DNA from 2 places in the Acidithrix sp. C25 genome. Region 1 is predicted to be linked to the other one. Evidence: riboswitches for the same ligand, from Rfam matches in the RefSeq annotation. Region 1 holds a riboswitch; the other holds the start of a gene.
The links. A riboswitch is a leader RNA that binds a small molecule or an ion and turns the genes downstream of it on or off. The one in region 1 is predicted to bind cobalamin.

Region 1 (4,526 bases):
CCCGTCATATGTGATTGGACCGCCCAAGGCTACATCGAGCATATTTGCTAGGGTCGCCTCCATTAAGCCAGCATTGGGAGAAGGGTGAGCTCTAGATTGAGAGTGACTCAGACGAACTATCTTGATCACTTGTGCAAGGGTTGCTCCTCCCCCTCCCAAAATCAGGGCCAGTGATCCAAGTCGTGCCGGGAGATACCCCAAGGCGTCGTCAGTCTTAGCCGAGACAAATCCAAAGTTAACATAACGCTTATTCAAATGCCCCACCATGGCATCTGCTGTATTTGCCACCCTGTGTAAGAGTGAAAAGCGGTTACCGCCGACGCCCTCCCAAAAGATCGTCGCCGCCACAGCATCGTTGAAATTTTCAGCTAACGTTTCAACCAGAGCACTAGCGATAGCTTCGAAAGTTAGTTCGGCGGTATCCCTCCCAACGACCATCGAGAGAGCCCGTCGCGCAGGAGCGATATCACCGGCCTCCAAATGAGTCAGAACCTCCTCCACGTGCTGAACTAGAGAACGGCGCCCAAGTGCTAAGTATGTTGCAAAGGTCTCCCTCTTCCATCCCCTTGGAACCAACCCGAACAAGGCTATCGGAGCGGCTAGAGCAGCCAAATAACGAAGGCCCCCCGCCTTGGTGTCGCTCCAAAAGATCTCTTGCGCAAAATTGGCGTATCTACCATAGTGCACCAAAGGATGAATTGGGGATGGCAATTCACCAATTGTGGAATCTAAAAGGTAACCACCCACTATTCCCATTGCCCTTGAAACACTAGAGTTTGCTCCAACCCTAATGCGTAGGCCCTTGGCCATTTTCTTCTTCTGTCTCGCATAAAAAACCATCGTAAATCCCAACTCAAACCCCTAGGCCACGACTAAACGGCGCAACCTGATTCAAACAATCAACAAATCCTCAAAAAATTAAGCGACAAACGAACAGCGAGGAGCCACTAACGACGCCAATCTACCGAATAGCGCTTAGGAAAAATCCAACCTCAAAGGCGACCCCGGCAGCCCCAAGAACATCACCGGTGACTCCACCTAGGCAAGACCGCGCACGCCAAACAACCAAAATAGCCAACAGCGAGCCAAAAACAATGCCAACAAGCGGCCTTGCTCCTTCCAAAAGAGTCATAACGGCGACAATTGCAACGACCTCTACAATCAAAACAGCCATTATCGATTTAGTTTCTGACTCCTTGGTCAGACCAAAGACCCCAATCATCGAATTAGATCGAGCTGGCTTTTGGGAGATGACCAAAAGAGCCATTATTGCCCTAGAGAGGCCATAACCGCCAATGATCAACGCGCCAAAGCCAAAAGATGAACTCAGATATGAAAATCTAAGCAAAAGTACGGTTCCGACCGTGATCGCACCAAAGGCACCGATTTGAGGCTCTGCCATCACCAAGAGGCGTTTTTCTCGTGACAACGGCGCGATCAGACCATCGCCACAATCGGCCACCCCATCCAAATGAAGCCCACCGGTTATAACTACATCTACCCCAACCAAGACGCCACCAAATGGTATGACACCCAAAAATGGGTGGACCAAAAGAGAAACGATCACAATAACCAAACCAAGCAGCATCCCTACTATCGGAAACACAGCAAGTGATCCCCGGGAGAGGCGACCTCGAGTGGGAAAGATCGATAAAAAACTAAGTGATGCAAAAAAACTTCTCATCGTCAACTATCACGACCGATGGTCAGCTCCACCATGGAAGCTCAAGAGACATCAGACGATTAGCGACAACTAAGAATGCTTGATCAGCTATGTTGGAGATCTCACCGGACAAAAGACCAACCTTGTCAACAAAGTCAAATGTTGTAGTTGATTCAGGATGAACGCCCGCACCGACGACCTCCCCAACTACGACGATTGGAACATGTCTATTTCCAAGAGCGCTACAAAGTCTCTCAATCGGAGCGCAAAAGTCCTGGTATCGCACTAACCAGGTACCTATTGAATCAATTAAAAGTGGTTTAGTGGCATTGACGATTAGATCGACGAGTTGATCTCCCGACTCCAATTCAATAGTTGACATCCAATAGGCGCGCCGAGATTGGTGCCTGGCAATACGATCATTGATGTCATTGGATTGGCCCAGTGTTGCGACATAGGTGCAGCGCTGACCGTAGCGCTCCATCCACTTCTGGGCTATATCACTCTTACCTGATCGCGTTCCTCCAAAGAATACAACCAGTTCCTTATCTACTTTCAAGATGTCCTCGCATCTCGCGACCCCATGGGCGCGAACTATTTTTTAGGTCAAATCAGGTATCCTGGCTCCGTTTCATCACCTTCGCACAACCTTCCAGATGAGATTTTCATCCGTGGCATTGCTGTGCGATGCTCCACGTTACAGTTGCGGGACAGCGCGGGCATTTCACCCAACTTCCCTGAAATTCCAATTTCATACTACCGTTTAGAAGTATGGGAATTGCAGATTCAATCGTATTACTAAACACAGGTCACGGAAAAGGAAAGTCTTCGGCGGCTTTTGGAGTCATGTCACGTGGATGGGCGCGTGGATGGCGAGTAGTTGTCGTTCAATTTATCAAGTCAGGCAAATACAAAACCGGTGAAAAAAAACTTGCTGACACACTGGGAATTGAGTGGCACACCCTAGGGGATGGCTTCACGTGGGAATCGACCGATCTTGATGAAACCGCCGCTAAAGGACGCCACGCCTTTGGCGTCGCTAGAGACCTCCTTATCAGCGGCGACTACGACCTGATAATTCTCGACGAGCTTACCTACGCCATAAAGTACGATTGGGTGCGTGAAGATGAGGTTATCTCAGCGATAACAAACCGCGCGAAAAAGACAAATGTTGTCATCACCGGACGCGATGCAACAGATGGGTTGATAGAAATAGCCGACACTGTTACCGAAATGCGCAAGATCAAACACGCATACGACCAGGGAATCAGGGCAAAGAAAGGCATTGAGTTTTGATGGTGACCCGAAATTACTGCGGCCAATTTAATTCTTCATCAAAATGACCCAGGAGACAAAAATCCCAGACAATGACTTTAGATCATTCCTTATCGCTGGTTCGGCATCAGGAGTTGGCAAGACATCTATCTCAATTGGAATAATGGCTTTACTAAAAAAAGCTGGCTATCGAGTCGGAGCTGCAAAAGTTGGACCAGATTTCATAGACCCCTCTTATCATCAAATCGCAACGGGACGCCCAAGCTACAACTTGGATTCGTTTATGACGGGGAGAGATGGCGTATCGACCTCCTTTTATCGCGCATGCGAAGACAACGACGTCGTTGTCGTAGAGGGTGTAATGGGACTCTTCGACGGCTCTGACAAGCTAGGAATCGACGAAAAAACAATCAAAGGAGATCCCCCCAGGTTAGGATCACACCACTCAACCTACGAGATATCTAAAATCTTGAACTTACCGATAGTCTTAGTCCTAGACGGCAGGGGTCAGTCTCAATCCATTGGGGCCCAAGCATCTGGATTTATCGAGCATGCAAGAAAGGCCAGTGGCGACTCCAATATAATTGGGGTGATAGTCAATAAGACCAAGAGTTCCCGCCATCAACAGCTGATGGATGGTGCCTTTAGCAACCTGGGAATCAGATGCTTTGGGCATATTCCCTATGGTTCGCTCCCGAATCTAGAATCGCGCCACCTAGGTCTTATACCAGCCCTCGAGCGCTTAGAAATGGTTGCGACCCAAATCGACCAAATAGCCGATCGCCTCAGCCAATCCATCAACATCGAAGAGATCTTAGAGAAATCAACGTCAGTGGCTCGACCGAGCCAACTTCGGCTCAAGGATAAAGCACTTGGTGCTCATTTAGCGGCGCCAAGGAATTTGGCCCCAAGGTCAAAACCCTTACCGATTGCCATGACCATAGGAGCGGCATTTTCCTTTATGTACCAAGAAAATATCGACCTGATCAATGAAGCTGGCGGCCAAATCGTTCCATTTGATCCCTCAAGAGAGGCCTTCCCTAAAGATGCAGTTGGACTCATAGCCTCTGGAGGATTTCCTCAACTTTACCCAAGAGAGATCACAAACAGCGCTGGCCTATCTTTGGAACTTCAAAGACGACATCTCGATGGAATGCCGATATGGGCTGAATGCGGTGGTTTGATGTGGCTCACCCAAGCAATCGACGAGATCCCGTCAATCGGACTCCTAGATTGCAAATGCGCGATGACAAAAAAACTAACCCTAGGCTACAAAAAAGCGACGGCCACCGTCGAGAACCTACTCTTTGAGGCTGGATCAACGATCTACGGCCATGAATTTCACTACTCTAGGATCGATGTCGAGACTCAATCGCTCATTTCAGACGACTCGCCGATCTCCTGTTTCGCATCCCCAACCTTGTACGCTAGCTATCTTCATCTCCACCTTGGAAGATACCCAGTTGCTGCGAGCCGCTTCATTGAGGCTGCAAGAAGCTTCCAGAACAAAAGCACCATCTAAAAGCAATAGCTGCTAAAAGCTTTTGGCGCCGAGACCATTGGTTTCCCGAATCCATATTTATCCCGA
Region 2 (4,526 bases), on a different contig from region 1:
CCCTTTAGCGATGTTAAGTTTGTGAATGCGAGTAGATCGACTTCGGCAACTTTGAATTCCTTGATTCCTTTTGATATGTATCAAGGTGGTTCGTTGGTTGCTTCGCCGGGGCCGATCTCCTCCTCTGGCTCGTTCACCGTTAGTTACTTCTAGCTGCTCTTATGCCCTTGGGCGGTTTCTTGCCGGGATATGCTATCGTCTGGGCAAGAAACCGCATCCCAAGGTGTTCTTGAAGAAGGTGCTATGTTGAGATTTGATAATACGTACATAGACCGAGAGGCACAAGTTTTGGGAAGTATTTGCTCCTTGTGCAAAACGTAGCACCTATGACGTAGCACCTATGACGTAGTGCCTATGACGTAGTGCCTTTGATTTACTCCTTGGATCTTGGTCCACCTGGATGACTAATGCTGGTGGTTGCGAGTTAGCTTTTGCTATCAATTGGTTCGAACTTTTGGAAGCTGAGATTGAAGAGTTGCATTTCAAATCAGAGAGTTAAACGATAATTGGAATTTGACTTTTCTTGCCAAACGTCCCTGTCCGAAGAAGAAGCCAGAGTTGATAGAGGTTATTTGGGACAAGAGAACCTTGGCCAAATGTTTGACTGAGAAGGTCTGATGTGGATTCCGATCACATTTACCTCAATTGCCTTGACTTTTTCTAACTCGATTTTTTCTAACTCGACTTTTTTATCTCGGCTCGGTGTTCAGAGTCGGGCTTCGTTTGTCAAGGCGACAACCGATAAGGGCTCTTTATCTTTTTTGAAGTGTCGATCCAAAGTGCTTACGGTCACATATAACCCGAGTGCTACCATAGCGCCAACTACGAATCCTAAGTTATCTTTTCCAATGGTGCCATTGCCAAATGGGCCACTAAAGACCGAAGAGTTGGTCAATGCTAATCCTGCGAATGTCCCTGTAATCCAAGATACGAACGAATTCCAACGACTGATGAAACCACTTTTTTGGATCATGGAGCCATTTTCGGCAATGATTCCGATTGCAAAGACGACGGCCCATGAGCTAATTGGCACAGCTAAGAGTTCCACCAGACTCACCAAGGTTGTAAGGATCGGTCCTGGTTTTGTTACAATCCAAGCTCCCAATGCGACGACTATAGCAGCATCAACGAACACGGTCTTGGTGCGCTTGGTCCGAATGCCAAGAGCCAGTAGGCTTAGGCCCGAAGAATAAAGGCCAAGGATCATTTGGGCTATCAATCCAGCAATAGCCAGTGTGATATATGGGCCAACCATCCAAGTTGGAAGTAAGACGCCAAGAGCGTGTATTGGATTTTCACTTCCAGCCAACGAAGGAATCGACTTGGCGAGCAGATAGCCAAAGATTATTAATATCGAAAATGGGATCCCAGCTCCCAGCGCTGTGTAAATCGTTACTTTAAACGAAGGTTCAGTTCGTCGAAGATATCGGGAATAGTCAGCGCTTGCATTTAGCCAAGAAATCCCTCCACTTGCTGCAATTATTGAGGCTGATGCCAAAACTGAGGTGAGTGGCGCGGGATGCGCTTGATTAGAGACGCCCAGGGCGGTTTTGTTACCGACTTCCAATATTAGTAAGACTGTAGCTGACCCGAAGATCCATGCAATGATCTTTTGAATAGTGACTATCGCTCTATGGCCTAGGCGACTGGCTAATAAGGAGATAATTGTTATGGCGGTGAGGATCAGAATGGATAATTCATTTTTGTGGCTAGAAGAGTGGCTACCAAGGAATGATTCGATGGCTTCGGTCGCAATGACTGCTGTAATTGTCTCCCAACCCAATAGGCTGAGCCAACTAGCGAAGGCGGGTCCTTTGTTGAATTTGTTGCCGAAGACTCTTACGGACAGGCCGAGCATGGGTTCGCCGTAACGTTTTCCCGAGATGCTCAGTAGACCAACTGGAATGAATGATCCAATTGACGCGATTATCGCGAGGATGATCGCTTGGAGGGGATCGAGTGCCATTGCGGCCATTATTGCCCCGTATACGACGGCAACGAGTCCGATGTTCGCAGCCATCCAAATCCAGATCAGATCTCGAGGTTTTGAGATTCGGTCATGGTCGTAGATAGCTCCAAGACCGTAGGTCTCGGGCTTCCATCTTTGGTTTGGAGTTGTCTTTGACAACTGCTGACTTTCTAGTGACGTCTTTACTCTCGAAAGAAGTGACACAGTTATACCCTTAAGGTTGACTACCGCTTCCAGGGGTAGTTTACGAAATCATCGAGGCCGGTCTCCTGGCTTGCGGATCAAACGTCACTGTTCGCCTTCCCGAGGAATTCTCAGTGGCATATTGAACATAGACTCTCCGTTTACAGTGGCGGGCCCGCCTAGGAGTTTCACCTAGTTCCCGATTCTCCCTCGGTCAAAGACCGATTTGGGCACCTCGTGACAACGTAGTAGAGACGATACCATTCACTAGGCGCTTGCGCAAATCTTTAAAGGCAGTAATTTGATCTATTGGGGACTTGAAGCTTTGGATAGTACGACTTTTTGGCGTTGACCCTGAAGATCTAATGTATCCAATTGACTATTTTGTCTTGGTCTGAGCGAAGGGCCTTATGTGGGTTTTGATATAAGCGATATCGGGGGTTTCACGGTTCCACCAAGGCGTGATTAGTACCACGGATTTATTGAGGCCGGGATTGGTGACATGCCAGCGCCTGTCTAACTCTTTTATCTAGACCTCAATGCAACGGGTAGATAGCTGAACTGAGGGAAGTTATTACTTTAGGCAACCTGATTGCGATGAAACCCACAGAGGCTTCGCAAGTTTGCATGGTAGTTAGTCAAAAGTAACAGACCTAGTAGTCCAATAGATTCCCCTTGAGCAGTCTTATGTCAGCGGTACTGTCGCCTATTTCTACGGTAGTGCTGGCGGGTCCCCACGGTTAAAGATTAGGTAGGTGACCTTCTTGTTTGGTCGCTAGATATTGGCAGAGCAATGTTTTACATCTTTGCCCTAGAGTTTTTCTTCTTTTAGTGCTGATCTAGTTTGGGGGAGGGAGTAGTGGATTATCCAGATAGTTGCAATGTCATTTTAACTCACCGCTTCTATCCCCCCACCTCAGTTGCCCGTCGACAAGTTGCCAGACGAGCCGACAAGCAGCCTCTCGCCTTAAGTCTTTTCCGTAGGTGGCAAGAAGGGCTGCTTTGATGCGATCTTGGTCCGCATGGACGGTACCGATCGAGACATTCATAGCTTTGGCTATTGCTTCAGGGCTTGCACCATCGTGAAATCGACGGAGAAGCTCAAGGTAACGCTTGCTAAGGTTCAGCCGATAACGGATCGTACGGCGCGACCACGTTGACCAAATTTGACTTGTTATGGCATCAAGCTCTTGGGTGGGAATGGCCCTGAGAACCTCGTCGCCTTTGGCGAAGAGTTCCTCAAGTAAGTGCTTCGAGCTTTGGGAGAGCTCAAAGTTGCCGGGAAGGGGCCGATCATTGATGTCGGAGAGGTGTCGTGCCGCTAGCGAGCGTGAAAGATGGCGTTGGCCACTGCTGATATCACCAACTGCAATGCCAAAGTCCCCCCAGTCTAAATTGTCTCGGTCTATAAAACCTAGTGCGCCAACGCCGATAACATCGCCCACCTCGTTGGCGCGAGCTACACTGGAAAGAGCTAGGATATTTCTACCTTGTGAAACCAGTTCAGCAACGCCGGCGGCTCCTTGAAGCGCGCGTCCTTCTCGACTTAAAACAAGGTCGCAGCAGACGATTTCGGCGGGATAGTCAACGGACTCTTCAATCCGAGAGATCTCAGCGACGACGCTTACTCCTAGACGTTCAAGCGCAACGCTCAGTCCGAGAGCGGCTGTTGCGTCGTTGTCGATCACGAGTGCACGTTTACCGACACAATCGTCCCTTAACTCTTGAGTGTGTTTAACTCTCGATTGTTGATTCATGCTTGCCATCTCAATTCCCATCGGCTTCCCAGATCAGGGTCGCTTTGCACGCTTATCTGCAAGTTCACCGAACGGGCATCGTTGACTAGTCTTATTGTGTGTGTGTGGAGACCACTTGGTGTGTCTTGGATCGAATCCCAATCCATGGCCCAAGAGGTGCATGTTGAGGCTCATTTGGTCGGATTCTACCGCTAGTTCACAGACGGTAGCTCCGCCGTCATGAACTGCGTTGCCAAGAAAACCCTCGAGCAGCCGCAGGGCGGTTTCTGTAATGGTCAGCGGTGGCTCTTGTATTATGAGTGGGACGACTTCAAGGCGTGCTCCTAGCTGAACGGCTTGGTCGCGTAGATCGGAGAGGCCTTCGACTATTCCGGAATGGGATCGGGCATCCCCAAGAACGCCAACGCGTGCACGGTCAGCGATTCTTCTGGCAAGCCGGCGATCTCCAGGCGCACTGGTTCCGTGTGCAAGTCTTTCACATAGACCTATGAGGTCCTCGTGGATCCAATGTTCTTGTTCGGCTCTTTCTGCCGCTCGTTCTGCTATGATCCGATCCGCTACAGCTTGGTCGAGCCGCGTGGCAAAGAGGCGTAACGCGGCGGCGACGAGTGATCCTG

Region 2: another riboswitch for cobalamin. It lies ahead of ACIDITHRIX25_RS000000103240 (purine-cytosine permease family protein); the one in region 1 lies ahead of ACIDITHRIX25_RS77085 (bifunctional adenosylcobinamide kinase/adenosylcobinamide-phosphate guanylyltransferase).

Annotation. Positions count from the first base shown of each region.
Region 1 covers NZ_CAJHCI020000010.1:304,134-308,659, forward strand. The annotation lists gene ACIDITHRIX25_RS77075 (CobD/CbiB family cobalamin biosynthesis protein) at 1-840, opposite strand, end outside; gene ACIDITHRIX25_RS77080 (adenosylcobinamide-GDP ribazoletransferase) at 962-1,684, opposite strand; gene ACIDITHRIX25_RS77085 (bifunctional adenosylcobinamide kinase/adenosylcobinamide-phosphate guanylyltransferase) at 1,707-2,222, opposite strand; cobalamin riboswitch at 2,257-2,431, opposite strand; gene ACIDITHRIX25_RS77090 (cob(I)yrinic acid a,c-diamide adenosyltransferase) at 2,510-2,959, shown strand; gene ACIDITHRIX25_RS77095 (cobyrinic acid a,c-diamide synthase CobB) at 3,003-4,460, shown strand.
Region 2 covers NZ_CAJHCI020000004.1:90,341-94,866, reverse strand. The annotation lists gene ACIDITHRIX25_RS000000103245 (G1 family glutamic endopeptidase) at 1-153, shown strand, start outside; gene ACIDITHRIX25_RS000000103240 (purine-cytosine permease family protein) at 707-2,173, opposite strand; cobalamin riboswitch at 2,212-2,405, opposite strand; gene ACIDITHRIX25_RS000000103235 (hypothetical protein) at 3,037-3,909, opposite strand; gene ACIDITHRIX25_RS000000103230 (hypothetical protein) at 3,943-4,526, opposite strand, start outside.